One region of the Pararhizobium sp. PWRC1-1 genome, then DNA from elsewhere that is predicted to be linked to it. Evidence: riboswitches for the same ligand, from Rfam matches in the RefSeq annotation. Region 1 holds a riboswitch; the other holds the start of a gene.

The links. Region 1 has a riboswitch for S-adenosylmethionine ahead of ACP7E0_RS07550 (O-succinylhomoserine sulfhydrylase). Riboswitches for the same ligand answer to the same signal wherever they lie in the genome.
Region 2: linked by a shared signal. The riboswitch ahead of metA (homoserine O-acetyltransferase MetA) and the one ahead of ACP7E0_RS07550 (O-succinylhomoserine sulfhydrylase) in region 1 are both predicted to bind S-adenosylmethionine.

Annotation. Positions count from the first base shown of each region.
Region 1 covers NZ_JAFCXE010000003.1:332,033-342,512, forward strand. Annotated here, with positions in the region: gene ACP7E0_RS07530 (glycosyltransferase family 2 protein) at 1-1,670, shown strand, start outside; gene ACP7E0_RS07535 (hypothetical protein) at 1,637-1,948, opposite strand; tRNA gene ACP7E0_RS07540 (tRNA-Gly) at 1,980-2,053, opposite strand; gene ACP7E0_RS07545 (2'-deoxycytidine 5'-triphosphate deaminase) at 2,121-3,218, opposite strand; SAM riboswitch at 3,327-3,405, shown strand; gene ACP7E0_RS07550 (O-succinylhomoserine sulfhydrylase) at 3,450-4,634, shown strand; gene ACP7E0_RS07555 (CDP-alcohol phosphatidyltransferase family protein) at 4,684-5,304, opposite strand; gene apaG (Co2+/Mg2+ efflux protein ApaG) at 5,400-5,792, shown strand; gene ACP7E0_RS07565 (Hsp33 family molecular chaperone) at 5,806-6,789, opposite strand; gene argF (ornithine carbamoyltransferase) at 7,163-8,080, opposite strand; gene ACP7E0_RS07575 (aspartate aminotransferase family protein) at 8,127-9,326, opposite strand; gene ACP7E0_RS07580 (GcrA family cell cycle regulator) at 9,760-10,293, shown strand; gene ACP7E0_RS07585 (VOC family protein) at 10,307-10,480, shown strand, end outside.
Region 2 covers NZ_JAFCXE010000016.1:3,266-13,745, reverse strand. Annotated here, with positions in the region: gene ACP7E0_RS22610 (DUF2955 domain-containing protein) at 1-452, opposite strand, end outside; gene ACP7E0_RS22605 (HlyD family secretion protein) at 442-1,545, opposite strand; gene ACP7E0_RS22600 (transporter suffix domain-containing protein) at 1,571-2,095, opposite strand; gene ACP7E0_RS22595 (DUF4345 domain-containing protein) at 3,519-3,950, opposite strand; gene ACP7E0_RS22590 (ArsR/SmtB family transcription factor) at 4,094-4,468, shown strand; gene ACP7E0_RS22585 (SRPBCC family protein) at 4,465-4,938, shown strand; gene ACP7E0_RS22580 (SRPBCC family protein) at 4,966-5,439, shown strand; gene ACP7E0_RS22575 (SRPBCC family protein) at 5,467-5,937, shown strand; SAM riboswitch at 6,012-6,089, shown strand; gene metA (homoserine O-acetyltransferase MetA) at 6,178-7,104, shown strand; gene ACP7E0_RS22565 (GNAT family N-acetyltransferase) at 7,101-7,553, shown strand; gene ACP7E0_RS22560 (aldose epimerase family protein) at 7,799-8,815, shown strand; gene ACP7E0_RS22555 (SDR family oxidoreductase) at 9,042-9,809, shown strand; gene ACP7E0_RS22550 (intradiol ring-cleavage dioxygenase) at 9,947-10,480, shown strand, end outside.

The DNA.
Region 1 (10,480 bases):
TGGACTGCCAGATCGCAAGCCCGAATGTGCTGCGCGTTTATCATGCAAGCCGTCCTCCAGTCACGGTGATCGTTCCCTCGTTATCCAGGCTTGCCGAGATCGCCGACCGCTTGAGGTGCGCACCGCTGCTGCGCCAGTCGCTGGCTGTCTCGACCCCGTCGGCCGTACGCCAGGCAGCCTGGCAGACGGGCCGTCTGCGCCGGGTTTCAGCAACGACGCGTGCGCTTTTCGAGACGAGCCCGCTGCACAGTGCCCGCATCACATTGTGGGGAAAACAGGGATTTTACATCGGCATCGTTGTTTGCGCCATGCTTGCGGCAGCTGTCGTGTTGCCGCTCATCAGCGTGATTGTTCTGCATATGGTGCTGACGCTGTTTTTTTTCGCCAATTTCCTGACCCGGCTCTATGCGCTCGCAAGCGCCTTCCGGCGGAACCCGGTGGAGCGCACGGCGAAAGCGGATGCGCCAGCCGGACCGCTGCCGGTCTATTCCGTGCTCGTTGCGCTCTACAAGGAAGAAAGCATCGTAGCCCAGCTCGTCGGTGCCCTCGACCAGCTCGACTGGCCGCGATCCCGGCTCGATATAAAACTGATCTGCGAAGAAGATGACGTGCAGACGCTGGCAGCACTTGCCACCCTGCCGCTGGCGCCTGAATACGAGATCGTGCTGGTGCCGGTTCATCAGCCACGCACCAAGCCGAAGGCGCTCAGTTATGCGCTTCCCGGTGTTCGCGGTACTTTTGTGACGGTCTATGATGCCGAGGACCGGCCGCATCCTCGCCAGCTGCGCGAGGCCTATGCCGCCTTTGCAGCAGCACCTGAGCATGTCATCTGCCTGCAGGCGCCGCTGATCATCACCAATGCGCAGAACTCTTGGCTCAGCGCATTGTTTGCGGTGGAATATGCCGCGCTGTTCCGGGGACTGTTGCCGATGCTGTCGCTCACCGGTCTGCCATTGCCGCTTGGCGGGACATCCAACCATTTCCGGACGGCGGAGCTGAAGCAGATCGGCGGCTGGGACCCTTACAACATGACCGAGGATGCGGACCTTGGTATGAGACTGCACCGGTTTGGCTACCGTTCCCGCGTCATCTCCCTGCCGACCCTGGAAGAAGCGCCGGCGGCGCTGCCTGTCTGGCTCGGACAGCGGACCCGCTGGTTCAAGGGCTGGCTGCAGACGTGGCTGGTGCTGATGCGAAAGCCTGCGCATCTCGGCCGGGAGATGGGATGGCCGGCTTTTGCCGTTTTCCAGGTCCTCATCGCAGGCATGCTGCTTTCCTCGCTCAGCCACCCGGTTGTTCTCGGCTTTCTGGTCTATCTGACATGGCTGATGGTGCAGGGCGGCGTAACGGTGGACGGATGGATGGCCTTCTGTCTGTTCATGATCGATATCGTCAATATCTTCGGCAGCTATGCAGTCTTTGTCTGTCTTGGGCTCAACCGGATGAATGTAAGCGAAAAAAGGTCCGTCGGCTGGCGCTGGGCGTTCGTGCCGCTCTGTTGGCTGGTCATGTCGCTGGCCGCCTGGCGGGCGTTGCTGGAACTTCGCAACAATCCGTTTTCCTGGAACAAGACGCCGCATACGCCTGTCGGTACTGCGCAGACAAAAGACAGGAATATAGCCCCGCTGGCCCCACTCTATTTGGTGGATGAGCTTTCCGGCGAAAAATAAAGTGTATCCCCCTCGACCGGCGGCGCATCAATGTCGAGGGATGGCTCCAACACAGGCGTGAAGACTTCGTCCTGATAGTGTTTCAAGACGCGTTCAATTTTATCATAACGCATCATCATGGCGATGATTTCAGGAAGCATGCCGTCACGGAACTCATCTGTCGCGCTGAAGAACTGGAATTCGTTCGCCAGCTCGTCCTTCAGCCGGTCGCGTTCTTCTTCCAGCAGGATGTACTTTGTGGATTTTGCCATGATCGGAACGGCGTTTTCCTCATGCAAGGTGTATCCGCCAATATTATCCGAAATAAAGTGGAGCGGGTAGCGGGAATCGAACCCGCACGATCAGCTTGGGAAGCTGACAAGCTACCACTACATCATACCCGCCTTGCGGCCGAGGTTTCCACCAAGCACGGCTGCCTGTCAAGGCGGCAGCCGGTTTTCCGGGCGGAATTTACTCCGAGCGGAAATGCTTGGAGAGTTTCAGGCCTTGGGCCTGGTAGTTGGAACCGAGACCGAGGCCGTAAAGGCCTTCCGGACGCTCCATCATGTGTTCGTAGACCAGACGGCCGACGATCTGGCCATGTTCGAGGATGAACGGCACTTCGTGGCTGCGGACTTCGAGCACGGCGCGGCTGCCTTTGCCACCGGCCGAGACGTGGCCGAAGCCTGGGTCGAAGAAGCCGGCATAGTGGACACGGAATTCGCCGACCAGCGGATCGAACGGCGTCATTTCGGCGGCATAGAGCGGCGGCACATGCACCGCTTCGCGCGAGACGAGGATGTAGAACTCGTCGGGATCGAGGATCAGTTCGTCGCGACCGCGGCTGTAGAGCGGCTCCCAGAAATCGAAGATGCCGTGCTCGGCCTTCTTGTCGACATCGATGACGGCGGTGTGGTGCTTGCCGCGATAACCGATCAGGCCATCGGCACCGGTGCCCTTGAGATCGATCGAGAGCGCAATGCCGGCCCCGGATACGTTGGGCTTGTCGCTGGCGACCAGCACGTCGCTTTCATGCAGTGCCAGCACTTCGGTTTCGGTGAGCAGCGCATGGCCGATGCGGAAGCGGATCTGCGACAGGCGCGAGCCGCGCCGGACGATGACCGGGAAGGTGCGCGGGCTGATTTCGAGATAGAGCGGGCCGGAATAGCCGGCCGGGATCTTGTCGAATTCCTGGGCGCGATCGGTGATGACGCGGGTAAAGATGTCGAGACGGCCGGTCGAGCTTTTCGGATTGGCCGACGCGGACATTTCCGGTGAAAGATCGAGGCTTTCCATCAGCGGCACGATGTAGACGCAGCCGGTTTCCAGCACCGCCCCTTTGGAGAGATCGATGACGTGCAGCTTCAACCGGTCGAGCTTGTCGGCCACCAGATGACCGGGACCGGGCATGAAGCTGGCGCGCACACGAAAGGCGATCGAGCCCAGACGCAGGTCAAGACTGGCCGGCTGGATCTGGTCGGCATCGAGCTTTGCCTCGCTTTTCAACCGTCCCGCATCAAACAGCGCAGCAATGGCGCGATCGGCTAGAATGCCTGTGGCCCTGGTCATTTCCATCGTCCTCTTTGCCGCAACCGGCACGTCATAACCCAAATTGTCCCTGTGACATATCTTCTTGTTCACGGGAATTGACGCAAGCGCGGCTAATCAGTAAATACTGACTTATCCCGTGGTGATTTGGCCGGTCGGCTTGCAGCCACGTAAAACAAATAGCTAAAAAGGCCGGGTTTGAAACCGGCTTGCTTTACGCGGCCGGTTTTTTTGTTTTGAAAGAGACAATCGATGAGCAACAATTGGCGCCCCGCGACACAGCTCGTTCACGGCGGCACGACCCGTTCAAACCATGGTGAAACCTCCGAAGCCATCTTCATGACGCAAGGTTTCGTCTACGACAGCTCGGAAGCAGCGGAAGCGCGCTTCAAGGGCGAGACGGACGGCTTCATCTATGCCCGTTATGGCAGCCCGACCAACGACATGTTCGAAAAGCGCATGTGCATGCTGGAAGGCGCCGAAGATGCGCGCGCCACGGCATCCGGCATGGCTGCGGTTTCCGCCGCAATCCTCTGCCAGTTGAAGGCCGGCGACCATATCGTAGCGGCCCGCGCCCTGTTCGGCTCCTGCCGCTGGGTGGTCGAAACGCTGGCGCCGAAATACGGCATCGAATTCACGCTGATCGACGGGCGTTTTCTGGAAAACTGGGAAAAGGCCGTCAAGCCAAACACCAAGGTGTTCTTCCTCGAAAGCCCGACCAATCCGACGCTGGAAGTGATCGATATCGAAGGCGTCGCCAAGATCGCCAATCAGATCGGCGCCAAGGTCATCGTCGACAACGTCTTTGCAACACCGCTTCTGCAGAAGCCGCTGGAACTCGGTGCCCATATCGTCGTCTATTCCGCTACCAAGCATATCGACGGTCAGGGACGTTGCCTCGGCGGGGTGATCCTGTCCGACAAGGAATGGATCAACGAACACCTGCACGACTATTTCCGCCACACCGGCCCTGCACTCTCGCCGTTCAATGCCTGGACGCTGTTGAAGGGCATCGAGACACTGCCCTTGCGCGTGCGCCAGCAGAGCGAGAATGCATCGCGCGTCGCCGACTTCCTCGCCGAGCAGAGCCAGGTCGCTAAGGTGATCTATCCCGGCCGCAAGGACCATCCGCAGGCCGATATTATCGCCCGGCAGATGAAGGGCGGCTCGACGCTGGTTTGCTTCGAGTTGAAGGGCGGCAAGGAAGCGGCCTTTGCGCTGCAGAACGCGCTGGACGTGGTGCTGATCTCCAACAATCTCGGCGATAGCAAGAGCCTGATCACCCATCCGGCAACGACGACACACAAGAACCTTTCGGACGAAGCCCGCGCCGAACTTGGCATTTCGCCGGGCACGGTGCGCTTCTCGGCCGGGATCGAGGACAGCGAAGACCTGATCGAGGATTTCGCCCGCGCCTTGAAGTCCGTTCAGGCCTGATTTTCGGATTGTGTGAAACGCCCGTGTCCTGCCGGATGCGGGCGTTTTTCTATACCTGGGTTTCTCGCCTGAAGCTCGCCCGTGCCAGCATGATGCGCGACAGGGCTGTATAGAAACAGACGAGTGCGAAGATCACCGCGATCTCGCAAAACCATTCCGGGAATAGGCAGAAGGCCAGGAAGACGCCGATCGTCTCGGTCGCCTCGGCCAGCCCTGTAGTGAAATAGAGCGACTTTGCGCCGCGCGCATCCGTCGAAAGACCGCGTTTTTCAACCATGATCGAAAAGGCGAGGAAGCTGGCGCCGTTGACATAGAATGATAGCAGCAGGAGCCCGCCTGCAACGCCGTTCTCATAAGGGTCGGCAAGGATGAAAGCGAACGGGATAAGACCGTAGAAAGCGAAATCGAGCACGATATCGAGGAAGCCGCCGAAATCGGTTTTTTGGGTCGCACGCGCAACCGCGCCGTCAAGCCCATCGCAAATCCGGCTGGCGCCGATCAGAACGAAAGCCCAGACATAAGCATCGAGAACAATGGCGATTGCGGCCGCCAAGCCGATCACGAAACCCATAATGGTGACCGTGTTCGCCCCGATACCACGCACTGCCAATTCTTGGCCTGCACGATCCAGCCAAGGGTCGAGCCGCTTCCTGAAATGACCGTCCAGCATGCTGTGCCCTATCCAGACAGTTTACGCTGTCCATTATTCTTGACGAAACCATCTTGCTGTAGAATATCGCCTATGGACTTGAAAAGGGTTTGCATATGTACCGCGCGCTGACACGCGACATCGAGGTGACCGTCGAGCCTTATTATCTGGAGGAGCAATCCGATCCGGATGACAGCCGCTATGTCTGGGGCTACCGGATCCTGATCTCGAACCTGTCCGACCAGACCGTGAGGTTGATGACGCGCTACTGGCACATCACCGATGAAAACGGCCAAGTGGACGAGGTCAATGGACCTGGCGTCATCGGTGAGCAGCCGGTTCTCAACCCCGGCGATACCTACGAATATTCTTCCGGCTGCCCGCTCGATACACCATCAGGCGTGATGTTCGGCCATTATTCGATGGAAACCATAGAAGGCGAGTCCTTCACTGTCGATATCCCCGCCTTCTCGCTGGATTCGCCCGGCCAGAACCGGACGCTGAACTGAGGGCCGCAGCGTCTTACTGCGGCTTCACTTCCGTTGCCTCGAAGCTGTAGGTCGTCGAGCAGAACTCGCAGTTGACCGACACCATTCCGTCCTCGGCCGCATGATCGATATCATCCTGGCTGAGGCTTGCCAGCACATCGCGCAGCTTCTCCCGCGAACAACTGCATTTGTCATAGACCGCCTGGGGCGGATAGACTTTGACGCCACGCTCGTGGAACAGCCGGTAAAGCAGACGCTCGGTACCAACCGTCGGATCGGTCAATTCGTCGGCATCGATGGTCTGGACCATGACGCTGGCTTCACCCCACAGGTCATCGACTTCGAAACTATCGTCCGCGCCGTCGCCGCCGGGAAGATCGGGCTGACGCATGCGCTCCAGCGTTTCCGGCAGAAACTGCGCGACCATGCCGCCGGCCCGCCAGCGGTGACGCGGCTTGCCGTTTTCATCACGATCAAGCAGCTCGGCGACACCGAGGCGGACCTTGGTCGGGATCTGTTCCGACTGGCGGAAATAGACGCCGGCAATTTCTTCCAGCGAGGCGCCGTCCAACGGCACGATGCCCTGGTAACGCTGCATATGGGCGCCCTGATCGATGGTGAAGGCAAGGATACCCTCACCCAGCAGATGCTGCGGCTGGGTGAGGCCGTTCTCTTCCGCAATCTTCAGAGCTTCCTCGTTATAACGGGCATAGGCCCGCACCCGATCCGGCGTGGCGAAATCGGCGACGACCAGATCGACCGGGCCATTGCTCTTGGTCTGGATGATCAGCTTGCCTTCAAATTTCAGCGAGGTGCCGAGCAGCACGGTCAACACCACAGTTTCGGCAACGAGACGAGCGACCGGCAGAGGATAGTTGTGGCGTTCAAGGATCGCATCCAGCATCGGGCCGAGCTGGACAGCGCGGCCGCGTACGTCGAGGCCCTCCACCTGAAACGGCACCACATGATCGTCGCCGGCAAAATCGAACTGGCCGAGGCTAAAGTCTGCTTCCGTCATCACTCTGCTCCTAGCCCTCGGACGTCTGCCCGCCGTAAAGGCCGGGGCGCTATCCGATGCTTTATATTGATCCTGCGCAAACCGGCTTTGTCCAGATCGTTCCTGAAAAAACGGCCGTTCGCTCTGCCGCCTTCAGTCAGGACGGCGACGCGGGTGGATGGATACTTCTCAATACGAATGACCGGCGAAGGAGGACATACCACCTGCCGGTCATTCGACGTGTTGCATAGATCGTGTGCCGCCACCCGGTTTTCAATATGCCGGGCCAGACCGCTAAAGCGCCGCGATCTTTCAGATTCGCGTGCCGCGCTTTAGGTTTTTGATGGCACATGCCGTTATCGCAAAACCGCTGCGCACTTTTGCGCGACATGCGCTAGAGAGCCCCGAGGCACCAGGCAAGAACCGATTTCTGCGCGTGCAGGCGGTTTTCTGCCTCGTCGAACACCACCGACTGCTTGCCGTCGATAACCTCGTCCGTCACCTCCTCGCCACGATGGGCAGGCAGGCAGTGCATGAAAATCGCGTCCTTGTCGGCCTTCGCCATCAGCTGGGCATTGACCTGGAAGGGCTGGAAGACATTGTGGCCGCGGGCGCGGTGTTCCTGGTTCATCGACACCCAGGTGTCGGTCACCACGCAATGGGCGCCATCCACGGCCTGATCGGCATCGTGATAAAGCTTGATCTCGCCGCCATTGTTGCGCGCCCAGTTGAGAATCTTGTCGTCCGGTTCCGAGCCGAGCGGCACGGCCATGTTCATCCGGTAGCCGAAGCGCGCCGAGCCTTCGATGAAGGAGTGCAGCACATTGTTGCCGTCGCCGGTCCAGGCAATCGTCTTGCCCTTCACGGGACCTGCATGTTCCTCGAACGTCATGATATCGGCCATGATCTGGCAAGGATGCGTCGCATCCGTCAAGCCGTTGATAACAGGCACGGTGGCGTACTCGGCCAGTTCCAGCAGCCGGTTGTGATCGGTGGTGCGGATCATGATGGCATCGACATAACGGGACAGGACCTTGGCCGTATCGCCGATGGTTTCAGCGCGGCCGAGCTGCATTTCGGTACCGGACAGGAAAAGCGTCTCGCCGCCGAGCTGGCGCATGCCGACATCGAAGGACACGCGGGTACGGGTCGAAGGCTTTTCGAAGATCATCGCCAGCATCTTGCCGGCCAGCGGCTTTTCGGCAGTTCCGGCCTTAGTATCGGCTTTGCGGACGCGGGCGTCCTCGATGATCGACCGCAAGTCGGTTGTCGTCATGGCAGAAAGATCGAGAAAGTGTCTGGTACCGGCCATTCTATTCAAAGTCCTGTGTTTTTTCAGCGTGTCAGTGAAGCGTCGTTCAGGCCGATGCCTGTCGTCGCTCCGCCGTCAGCTGTTCGGCCGCGCGTTCAAGCCGCGCCAGGCCTTCACGGGCTTCCTCGGCCGTCGTCACCAGTGGCGGCAGCAGGCGGATGACATTTTCGCCCGCAGGCACCGCCAGCAGTCTTTCGGCGCGGATGGCCTTCAGGAGATCAGCAGACGGGACCTTGGCCTTGATTCCGAGCATCAGGCCTTCGCCGCGGATTTCCTCGATGACATCGGGGAAACGATCGGCCAGCGAGGCAAGCCCCTGGCGGAAGACCAGCGAGACATCACGGACGTGCTGCAGGAAATCGTCTGCAAGGATGACATCGAGAACGGCATTGCCGACGGCCATGGCCAGCGGGTTGCCGCCATAGGTCGAGCCATGGGTGCCGGTGACCATGCCGGAAGCCGCTTCCTCGGTAGCAAGGCAGGCGCCGAGCGGGAAACCGCCGCCGATGCCCTTGGCAACCGCCATGATGTCCGGCGTGACGCCGGCCCACTCATACGCAAACAGCTTGCCGGTCCGGCCAACGCCGGTCTGGACCTCGTCAAGGATGAGCAGCAGGCCGTATTCGTCGCAAAGGGCACGCAGTTCCTGCATGAATTCCTTCGGTACCGTACGGATACCGCCCTCGCCCTGGATCGGCTCGATCAAGATTGCGGCGGTCTCTTCAGTTATCGCAGCCTTCAGGGCGCCCATGTCGCCGAACGGCACTTGGTAAAAACCAGGCGCCTTCGGACCGAAGCCCTCCAGATACTTCGCCTGCCCGCCGGCAGCGATGGTCGCCAGCGTGCGGCCGTGAAAAGCACCTTCGAAGGTGATGATGTGGAATTTTTCCGGCTGGCCCTTGGAAAAATGATAACGCCGCGCCGTCTTGATCGCGCATTCGAGCGCTTCCGCGCCGGAATTGGTGAAGAACACCTTGTCCGCGAACGTCGCTTCCGTCAGGCGGCGGCTGAGGCTTTCCTGGCCGGGAACTTCATAGAGGTTCGACAGGTGCCAAACCTTGTCTGCCTGCTCCTTCAATGCCGAGACAAGATGCGGATGTGCATGACCCAGCGAATTGACAGCCACACCGGCAGCAAAATCCAGATAGCGGGTACCGTCTTCGGCGATCAGCCAGACGCCTTCGCCCCGCTCGAACCGCAAGGGCGCGCGTGCATATGTGTCATAAAGCGGCGTGGCATCGGCCATGGCGCATGTCTCCTTAATCCATCACGGCCATTGTATAAACGGCGCCGTCAACAAGGCTGTGACCAGCCCGTAAAAAATCAAAATGCCGCCTTTCGGCGGCAAGGGCACTATCTTCACTTCGCAGTGCGATGTCAACAAAAGCCCATGATTTCCGGCAATTCGCGGCTATACAGCGGGCGCAAATTTTTTAGCCGGATACCCTTGCAAAAATGCCACGCATCGCAAGCAAGTTGGGGAAAACTCAGAAATCGATTCGCTGAGATTCCGCGGACTCTTGTCAGGGAGTCCCCCGGGCTCTACGTTAAGAAACAATTACTAGAACGCATGCGGCGGACCTAGTCACCAAAAGTGTTATCGCGTTTCAGCCTCGGAGCACACCCGGGGCGCGGTGGAGGATTCGACCATCACCAACGCTGGGAATGGAGACAAGACCATGAATTGGACTGACGAGCGGGTCGAAAAACTCAAGAAATTGTGGTCCGAAGGCTTGAGCGCGAGCCAGATCGCTGCGCAGCTCGGCGGCGTCAGCCGCAACGCCGTCATCGGCAAGGTCCACCGGCTCTGCCTGCCAGGCCGAGCCAAGGCCGGCGGCAGCACCGCAACGGCACGTGCGAAACGCCCCGCACCTTCCGCGGCACCGCGTGCGCCGAACTATACCGCATCGCGCATGACTGCCACCCGCACAGTGACGCGCACCGCAGGTGCAACCGTCATGAAGGAAGAAGTGGAAATCGGCGCGGTCGAGGATCAGGAAGCAGCACCGGCCGGCAACAACGTTGTTGTTCCGATGTCGCGCCGCCTAGTCCTGACCGAGCTGACCGACCGCACCTGCAAGTGGCCGATCGGCGATCCGATGAAGGAAGAGTTCCACTTCTGCGGCAACGATTCCCCGGACACATCGCCTTACTGCACATTCCACGCCAAGCTTGCGTACCAACCGTCCGGCGAGCGTCGCCGGGCACGCTGAGGCCGGGCCAGTCGTGCGGTTCGTCAATCCCATCCCGTTCGTGCGGGATATCAGCATCTCGAAGACGTTCTACTGCGAGATACTGGGATTGGCAGTCAGCCGAGACTTCGGCAATTTCGTCATGTTTGAAACGGGATTTGCCATCCATGACGGCAAATCCCTGGAAACGACGGTCTGGGGACAGCCG
Region 2 (10,480 bases), on a different contig from region 1:
AGCCACATCATCACCGCTCCGCTCAGCACCCCGATCGTCAGGATCGACAGGATCGACGCCGCCAGCTCCTTGTTGAGGATACCCAGCAGCGGCACCATGACAGCGACGACGAGGACCAGGAAAACCGCCGGGCCGCCTTTGCCGCTCGATTGTGCAAGGAAACATGAAAAGTAGATCAGGCCGAGGACCATGAGAAAGGTCGCGGGCCGATCGCCGAACCATGAGGTCAGAAGCATCATGACGACGCCGGTGGCAAGAATGAGGATCGCCATCCCCAGCGTCTTGCCAAGAGGCATGGGCTGCGGACTCGACAGGAGAAACTGGGCTGCAAAGAGCGGCCCAAGGAACGGGACGACCGCACCCATCGCAACCGCGAGCGTGAAACCCACCGAGACCGCGAGCGCCACCCGCAGTCCCTTGCGTCTCTGCTCGGCAACGGGGTCAGCCAGCATAGGTTAGAACCGACATGATGCGTATCCAGAGCGAGCCCCATGCATTCGTGACAGGGTGCTCCCCGGTATAGATGACAACCGTCGCCTGCGAACCGTAGCGAACCCCCTTGGGCCTCCCCTCCTCCAGAACCAGCCGAACGGGGAAGCGCTGTGCCTCGGCGACCCAGCCGCTGTCGCTTCGAATGGTCGGCAGGCCGGTACTCGGATCGGTGCCGCCCTGCGATACGCCGAGCCCGACGCTTTCCACCTTTGCCTTAAACAATTGCCCTGGAAGGGCGTCGAACAGGATTTCGGCTTCGTTGCCCACCGCAACCCTTTCGAGACTGTTCTCCTTGAAGGCCCCGGCGATCCAGACCGTACCGACATCAATGAAGGTCATGGCAGACTGGCCGGCACTGACCACCTTGCCGATTGACAGCTGCAGATTGGTCACGACACCCGCGGCCGGGGCGCGAACGGTCGTGCGCAACAGATCGAGCTGCGCCCTTTGCAGCGCCGCAAGCGCTTCCTTCAGCTGCGGATTGTCGCTACCCGCCGGGCCGAGATCCTCCTGCGCGCTCAAAAGATCGGCTTGCGCACCCTTTACCGCCGCTTCCGCCTGATCGAAGGCAAGTTTGGCTTCATCGAATTTCGCCTGCGCGTAAACCCCTCGCTTGACCAGTTCCGAGGCCCGGCCGAACTGCTCGCGGGCATTGTCGCGGTTCGCTTGGGCTTCCACGAGCCGTGCCTGCACCGCATCAACCTGCGCCGTCGAGGCGCCGATTGTCTGGCCGACGCGCTCGAGAGCCGCTTCCGCTTCCGCGACTGCGATCTGGTAACGGCTCGGATCGATGCGAAACAGCACCTGCTCTGCCTCGACAGGCGAATTGTCTGTGACGTTGACCTCGACAACGCGTCCCGTGACTTCGGGAGCAATGCCGACGACATAGGCCTGTACCTGCGCCTGCGAGCTCGAGGGTGTCCTTCGTTCCATGAAGATGGAAAGGACGAGTAAAACCAGAGCCAGAAGCACGATGATCAGTGCAACCCTGCGCAAAGGATTGCCGGCTGGCGGCGCCGGCACAGGTTCGCTTGACGTTTCTTCAGAAGCCACGGATCGTTCCTTTGACTGTCGGTGCTTACGCAGCAGGATTGGCGGGATAGACGACGCGGCTGCTCCGAATGAACAGCGAGCGGATCTTGTCCCAGAAATTGCCCCCGAGGACGAAGAAACTTGCAAGGAACATTAGATCGCCGAGCAACTGGAGCTGCCACATGTTCGGGCGAAGTTGGGGCCACAGCGCATCCAGATACGGCTCCAGCGAGGCCGAGATCAGCGGGATACAGAACATCACGAGGCCGAGATTGTATCGCGCCCGGCTGATATGGGTCTCCGTCGAGAGACGGAAGACGCCGAAGATCTTCCTCTTGAGCTCTTGGAAGCCGGCCTTGCCCATCACCGCAATAACAAGCAGCAGAAGGATCTTGTTGACGATGAAGATCACCCCCGTGATGGCGGCAATCCTTGTACTTGGCACACCCGCCCATGCTGCGATCGGCACGCAAAGCCACATGGCTATGGCGACGCAGACAAGGACGATACCGAGCTTGAAACGCCAGGCCGGTGCTTGCGGCGCGACATTCTCTTCCAATTGAACTGACATTTTCCTCATCCCCTCCTGAAGCGTCGATCGCGTTGCCGACCAGCGCTGCTCCCGCTCTTTTCCCGTCAAAACGATTATAAATCGCAAGTTAGGCTTTTAGTATATGAGAAAATGCAATTCGCCGGGCTGAAGCCGGTCGAGGATCAGTGGCCGACACATTTCGTGTCGCCGAGGGGCCATCCGCCCCTTCTATGTGCAGCAGGATCAAAGATCCAGATCGTGGTTCGAACGCCGGGCGGCAAACCGGCGTCGTCCAGCGTGGTGCATAGGTAACGTGCGAACCCCGCCGAATGATAGGTGTCGGGCTGTACGTCTACCCACAAGACGTTATCACGGGCGCCTTCCAGGAAACCCTTTCCACGCCTCTCTTTTGCTGAATTGCTTCCAAGGCGTGAGTTTGCCAGGTGGCAAGCTCTTCGGCGACCAGGGCTTGGCATAGGAGCGTGCTGGCGCAGGCGGCAATACCGAGGAATCTAGGCATCATGGACCACCCCATGTTCTGCACGATTTTAGCAGATGTGGCCTCTAAGGGGAAGGAACCCGCTGCCAGGTTGATAAGTTCCGTTTGATGCGGATAGCCGCCACTTCGTAAAAAATCATCCCCGCAAATCCCCGCCCTCAAAACCCGTGCCATACTTCTCCCCGTCCCACCACGGATACACCGGTTTGCGTTGCCGGCGAGGCGGGGCCGGTGCCCGGACGGTTTGGCGGAACGCGCGCAAAATCCCCGGGGCTGCGTGAAAGGCGGTTCTCCTCCGGTTCGTGAAAGCGGACTGGGCGTGCCGGGTGGTCACACCGTCCTTGGACGGTCCAGGGCTGAACCCCGCCGTATTGAAAGGCCTGGCGGATAAGCGGCCGGGCCGGGGCATTGGAGGCTTTCCCGTCAAAAAGGAAAGCGCAGAAGAACCTGAGAAGCGCGGCAAAAGACACCGAAACGGGGCACATCGCGTGTCACCTACTATTACCTACCTGAGGCACCCGATGTGCCCCGGCCAACCTGTTCTTTGAAAACCCACGGCGAATTTTCGCGCGTGGATGGAAGGCGTGGAGCATCTTTTGTGCCCAGAAGCCCTCCCCACCTCCGTCATGTCAGCCCTCCGTGGCGGGGATCCAGCGGCGCGAAGTCCTTCGCGCCAAAAGACAAGCCAGCGTCAGGGCAAGGGTTCTTTCGCTGCGCTGCAGCGGGGCATGTTGTTCGAGTACGACGGACAGTGGGAAAGCAGTTCGGCATGAAACACTGTTCCCGGAGCACGTCACCCACTGAACGGTGACGCGACAACCTCTCCCGCATGCCGGAAAAAAGGGTGAGACGATCCTCCCAGCCACGCTAGGACCGCCCCACCCGCCGCTTGCGGCAATCGCCTCCGCCCTTTTGCTTTTAGGGAGGAAGACGCCGATTGCCGCGCGACATCGTTCAGCCCGCTCAGCCCCGGCTTTGGCTGAGCGCCGCGACCCGTCCGTGCCAGACGACCAGGCAGGGCACGACGACAAGTTCCATGCCGAGGCCAAGCACATGCCCGGCCGACGGCACGCCATCGACATACAGCGAATACAGCCGCGCCAGCCCGCCGCTGAACGTTAGGATCGCCAGAAGCCGGATGCGCTCGGCCTTCGTCTCGATCGCCGGAATGCAGCTGTACCAGGCGATGCCGAAGGCAAGGAAAACCCCGGACAGGAACCGCACATGGCTGCTGAGATCCGTAGGCGGGGTCTTTTCGCCGAGAAACCCAGGTCCCATCACCACCCCGCACAAACCGGCAAACACCGGCAGCATCGCAAGAACCGCGATGGTCGCCTGCAGCAGGCGCCGCTGCCGGAAATCGGCCGGGCTGATCTGATAGGCAAGACTGGGCATCGCGTTTCCTCCTGAAGTCATCAGGGGTACGGACGCGGGCGCGGCCGAGTTTCAGCACCCCGAACACATAGGCGTGAACACAACACTTAGTAATTCACTTAACTATCTCTTGCGCCCACCATCACACCATGATAGTTAGGCATATGCTTAACCAATCGAACCAGCTCGATCTCATGTTCCAGGCGCTCGCCGATCCGGCGCGGCGCATGATGGTGGACAGGCTCTGCCGCGGATCCGCCTCGGTCAGCGAATTGGCCGGCCCGCTCACCATGTCCCTGCCCTCCGTCATGCAGCACCTGCAGGTGCTGGAACTGAGCGGCCTCGTCCAATCGCAGAAGGTCGGGCGGGTCCGCACCTGCACCATCGACCGGGAGGTGCTGAGCCTTGCCGAACAATGGATCTCCGACCGCCGCGCCCTGTGGGGCCGCCGTCTCGACGCGCTGGGGGAGTATCTCGCTGAAAATCCTGAAGACCCCGAAACCATCAAAACCGAAACATCACCAGGGAGTACAAAATGACCGACCGCAGCGTCACCCATGCCACCTTCGTCATCGAGCGCGTCTACGACGCCTCGCCGGCCCGCGTCTTCAAGGCCTTTTCCGACCCGGCCGCCCGCAACCGCTGGTTCGTCAAGGCCGACAACTGGCCGATTGCCGAATACACCTTCGACTTCCGCGTCGGCGGCCGCGAGACCGGCCGGTTCAGCCCGGATGGCACGATGATGGTCTATAACGAAACCATCTATCACGACATCGTGCCGGACAACCGGATGATCTTCGCCTATTCGATGCTGATCGGCGACAAGCGCATTTCCTCGTCGCTCGCCACGGTGGAACTGAAGGCAGAAGGCACAAAGACCCGGCTGTTCTACACCGAACAGGGCGCCTTCCTCGACGGCCTCGACAAGGTCGCCGACCGCGAAAAGGGCTGCCGCGACCTCTACGAACAACTGGCGCTGGAGCTCGAACGCAGCGCTGCCATTGCCTGACCCCAGCAGCCAAACAAGGAGAGTGTGATGAGCGAGCGTTCAATACATCATTCGACCATCGTCATCGAGCGCACCTATGACGCATCGCCGTCCCGCGTTTTTGCCGCCTGGTCAACACGTGAAGCGCTGCTGCGCTGGGGCAATCCGGGCGATGGCTGGGATCTTGCCTATGACCACTTCGACTTCAAGGTCGGTGGCGGTGATATCAACCGCTTCGGCCCGAGAGGTGGCCCGACTTTCCGCAACGAGACCACCTACCTTGACATCGTGCCCGATGTGAGAATTGTCTCGGCCAGCAGCATGACATCAGAGGGAAAGCACATTTTTGCCAGCCTGATCACGGCCGAATTCATCCTTGCCGGCAAGGGCTGCCGCCACATCGTGACCGAACAGGGCGCGTTCCTCGACGGCCACGACAAACGGGCGAACCACGAGGCAGGCTGGAGTGAAATGCTCGACAAACTCTGCATAGAACTCTTGCGCCCGCAGGTTGCTGCCTGACGTTGTCACCAAAGGAAGGAAACCGTCATGGCCCCACATTCGGTCACCCACGCCACCTTCACCATTGTCCGCCACTATGATGCCTCCCCCGACCGCGTCTTTGCCGCCTGGGCGCAGAAGGACCGCAAGGCCCCGTCGTACGCCAGCCATGCCGGCTGGAGATCGCAGGACTTCACCTTGGATTTCCGCATCGGCGGCCGCGAGCACCTGTCGATCGCCGCCCCCGATGGGGTCGTGCATACTTTCGACGGGCAATATCAGGACATCGTGCCAAACGAGCGCATCATCTACAGCTACGACATGCACCTGGATCGCACGCGGATCTCCGTCTCGCTGACCACGGTCGAACTGAAGGCAGACGGCACCGGGACGAAGCTGATCTTCACCGAACAGGACGCCTTTCTCGACGGCCATGACACTGCCAGACAGCGCGAAACGGGAACGCGTTCCCTGCTCGACAGTCTGGCAGCATTTCTAGCGACCGGCGATCCGGACTGACAGAAAGCATCCTTGCGGCGCCCGTTTCATGGACATCGGCGCCGCATATTGATTCGCGCACCAACAGGCGCTATCTAAGCATTCGTGGTGATTTGGCCGGCCGGCTTGCAGCCACGTTAAATAAGTTGCTAAAGGGCCGTGCGTGCGCAAGCAAGCGGGCCCGGTAGCGACTCTGTCGTTGCCGGTTTTTTTGTGCCGGCAAGTTCATATCCCGCTTGCTCGTAGACCAGAGTGTTGCCCATGCCGATCAAGATTCCCGATACGCTGCCCGCCTTCGAAACCCTCGTCAAAGAGGGCGTGCGGGTGATGACCGAAACTGCGGCGATCCGTCAGGATATCCGGCCGCTGCAGATCGGCCTGCTCAACCTCATGCCGAACAAGATCAAGACCGAAGTGCAGATGGCGCGCCTTGTCGGCGCCTCGCCGCTGCAGGTCGAGTTCTCGCTGATCCGGCTGGGCGGCCACAAGGCCAAGAACACGCCGGAAGAGCATCTGCTCGCCTTCTACGAGACCTGGGAAGAGGTCAAGCACCGCAAGTTCGACGGCCTGATCATAACCGGCGCGCCAGTGGAGACGCTGGATTACGAGGACGTGACCTACTGGAACGAGATGCGTGAGATTCTCGACTGGACCCATACCAACGTCCATTCGACCCTGAACATCTGCTGGGGCGCGATGGCGGCGATCTACCATTTCCATGGCGTGCCGAAATACACGCTGAAGGAAAAGGCTTTTGGCGTCTATCGTCATCACAATCTCAACCCGTCCTCGCCCTATCTCAGCGGTTTTTCCGATGATTTCCAGATCCCGGTATCGCGCTGGACCGAGGTCCGCCGTACCGATATCGAGAAAAAGCCGGACCTCGAAATCCTGATGGAATCCGAGGAAATGGGCGTCTGCTTCGTGCATGAAAAGGCGGGCAACCGGCTCTATGTCTTCAATCATGTCGAATATGATTCGACCTCGCTATCGGACGAATATTTCCGCGATGTCGATGCCGGCGTGCCGATCAAGATGCCGCACAACCATTTTCCCCACAATGATCCGACGCTGACGCCACAGAACCGCTGGCGCAGCCACGCACACCTGTTGTTCGGCAACTGGATCAACGATATCTATCAGACGACATCCTTTGATCTCGCCGATATCGGGAAGGACAGACGCTGACCGCACCCCTCACCATCCGCCCCGTCGAGCCCGGTGACAAGCAAGACTGGCGCCGTCTGTGGCAGGCGTATCTCGCCTTCTACGAGACCACCCTGCCGGAGGACATCTACGCCCTCACCTTTTCACGGCTCTTGAGCGGCGCAGCCCATGAATATGCGGGATTTCTCGCCGTGCTGGATGGCAAGCCCGTCGGCCTTGCGCATTTCCTCTTTCACCGGTCCTGCTGGCACAAGAATTCGATCTGCTACCTGCAGGACCTGTTCGCCGACCCGGACGTGCGTGGACAGGGGATCGGCCGAGCGCTGATCGAGGCTGTTTATGCCCGGGCGAACGCGGAAAAGGCCGAGGAAGTCTACTGGATGACCCAGGACTTCAACGCCAATGCCCGCAAGCTTTACGACCGGATCGCCGATAAGACGCCCTTCATCATCTATCAGAAGACGTTTTGAGACGAATCTGCTTTGTCTCTGCTGCGGAAGGCGCGGCAACGCATGCGGCGGCCGGATGGCCGTAAATTGTATGACTTTTCGGTTGCCGCGATCAGTGAAATGACGCAGTTTGCCGCCTACAGCGCCGCGCGTCATTCATGACGCGCAAAGGTCGCTGTAGCACGTTAAATTTGCTGCATAATTTCCCCTTAAATCGATTCCGATTTAAGGAATTATGCAGCAGGAAGAGTGGAGGAAGAATGGCCGTGCAGACAGAGACTGAAGTGTTCGGCCATATGCCGTCCGGCGAACCCGTGCATCGCATTGTGATCAAGGGCGGCGGCCTGACAGCACATATCCTCACCTGGGGCTCGGTCATCCAGGACCTGCGTCTTGATGGCCATGCGGCGCCTCTGGTGCTCGGCTTCGAGAATTTTTCCGACTATCTCGCGCATTCCCCCTATTTCGGCGCAACGCCGGGCCGCAACGCCAACCGCATCGGCGGTGGGCGGTTTGCCATAGACGGCGTGTCCTATCAGCTGGAATGCAATGAAAAGGGCGTGACCCACCTGCACGGCGGTAGCGACGGCATCGCCAAGCGTCTGTGGAGAGTGATCAAGACGGCGGAGAACCGCGTTGTGCTGCAGATCGTCGATCCCGATGGCCGCGCCGGTTATCCCGGCAATTGCACCATCACCTGCACCTATACGGTCAGCGAAGGCGGCGTCCTCAATGTTCTCTATGAAAGCACCACGGATCGCGCGACGATCTGTAACGTCTGTCAGCACAGCTATTTCAATCTCGACGGCACCGCCGATGCGCTCGGTCACGATGCGATGATTGCCGCCAATACCTATCTGCCGACCAACGAACTGCAGGTCCCGACCGGCGAGATCCGCTCCGTCGAAGGCACGGCGTTCGACCTGCGCGCCATGACCCCGCTGCGCCGTCAGCTGGAAGGCGAAAAGATCGGTTACGACCACAATTTCTGCCTGGCAGAGGCCCGTGGCCCCAAGCAGTCCGTTGCCCTTGTGCGCAGCATCAATTCCGGCGTTTCGCTGGAAGTCCGCACCACCGAGCCCGGCGTGCAATTCTATACCGGCTTCAAGATGAATATAGCCGCGCCCGGCCTCGAAGGCCGCCATTACGGGCCATTCGCCGGCTTCTGCCTGGAAACCCAGATCTGGCCGGACGCGATCAATCACGCCAATTTCCCGCAAGCCGTATTGCAGCCCGGCGAAACCCTGCGGCAGGAAACAGATTACGTCTTCACACGAAGCTGATCGGCGCCGGCTCCTCGTCCACGCCAATACGACGCCTCCCGGCGTGACTGCCACGGAGTACGGACGAATAACCGTGGAACGATCGATCCACCGCTGCGCGGCGTAAGCCGCCCCTCGTTGCCGTCGACCGGCTGCCCCCATAAGTCCAAAGCAAATCCGCTGGGCTTTTGCGGCAAAACCGGATTTGATGCCCTAATCAATGATGCGGCACGAGGAGGACTTGGGCATGGCTGAAACAAGCGGATCGAAGATTGCCCTGGTCACAGGCGGCGGGACCGGTATCGGCCGCGCCATTGCCGAGGCGCTATTGAAAAACGGCTATACGGTCGTCCTTTCAGGCCGGCGCTTCGATATTCTCCAGAACGCCGCGAAGGAGCTGTCCGCCGAGACCGGCGGCACGGCAAGGGCGTTCGCCGCCGATGTCGGTGATCCGCAGGCGGTCGCCACCCTGTTTTCCGCCATCCAACATGATTTCGGCCGTCTCGACCTGCTGGTCAACAATGCCGGCATGGGCCTACCGGCCATTCCGATGGAGGACATCACCTTCGAACAGTGGAACGCGATCGTCAGCGCCAACCTGACCGGCGCATTCCTCTGCACCCAGCAGGCTATGAAGCTGATGAAGGCGCAGACGCCGCGTGGCGGGCGAATCATCAACAACGGCTCGATCTCCGCCTCGACGCCCCGCCCGATGTCGGCGCCCTACACAGCCACCAAACACGCCATCGCCGGCCTCACCAAGTCTACCGCGCTCGACGGCCGCCTGTTCGATATCGCCTGCGGCCAGATCGATATCGGCAATGCCTCGACTGAAATGACATCAAAGATGAGCGGAGGCGTCCTGCAGGCCAATGGCGACATCGCCTCCGAACCGACCATCCCGGCAAACCTGGTCGCCGACGCCGTCGTCTACATGGCCGGACTGCCGCTCGACGCCAATGTGCTGACGATGACCGTGATGGCGACACAGATGCCGTATGTCGGAAGGGGATGATAGTAGGACCTTTTTTGACTGGCGGAGATCGAACAAGCACAGCGACGCAGGATGGCCTGGCAGGAGAAAGTCCTGCCTCACTTCCGCCCTATGGAGCCGCAAGGATCTTGGTTTCCGTAATCGGGAGATACAGCGCGATGCCCACCCGGCGACATTTCCTTATCGGCTTCGTTGCCGCGCCGATTGTGCTGCCGGGACTCGGCCACGCAGCCGGTGCGCCGGCACAGCTGTCACTTACACCAACTTGCATTGACGACGACGATGTGACGCCAGCGCAGACAGAAGGCCCGTATTTTACCCCGCACAGCCCTGAAAAACAGGACTTCGCGAACGACGCACCCGACGGTGAAAGGATGACGCTTGCCGGCCGCGTGCTGACCGAGGACTGCCGGCCCGTCTCAAAAGCGCTGATCGAGTTATGGCATGCCAACGAAAGCGGGCTCTACGACAATGGTGGCTACAAACTCCGTGGACATCAATTCACCGACGATGAAGGGAAATGGTGGTTCGAGACGATCGTTCCAGGGCTATATCCTGGTCGCACCCGGCATTACCACCTGAAAGTCCAACGGCCCGGCGGGAGCGTGCTGACGACGCAACTCTATTTTCCGGGTGAGCCGCTCAATGAGCGCGACCGGATATTCAACGCAACCTTATTGCTCGATGTCAGC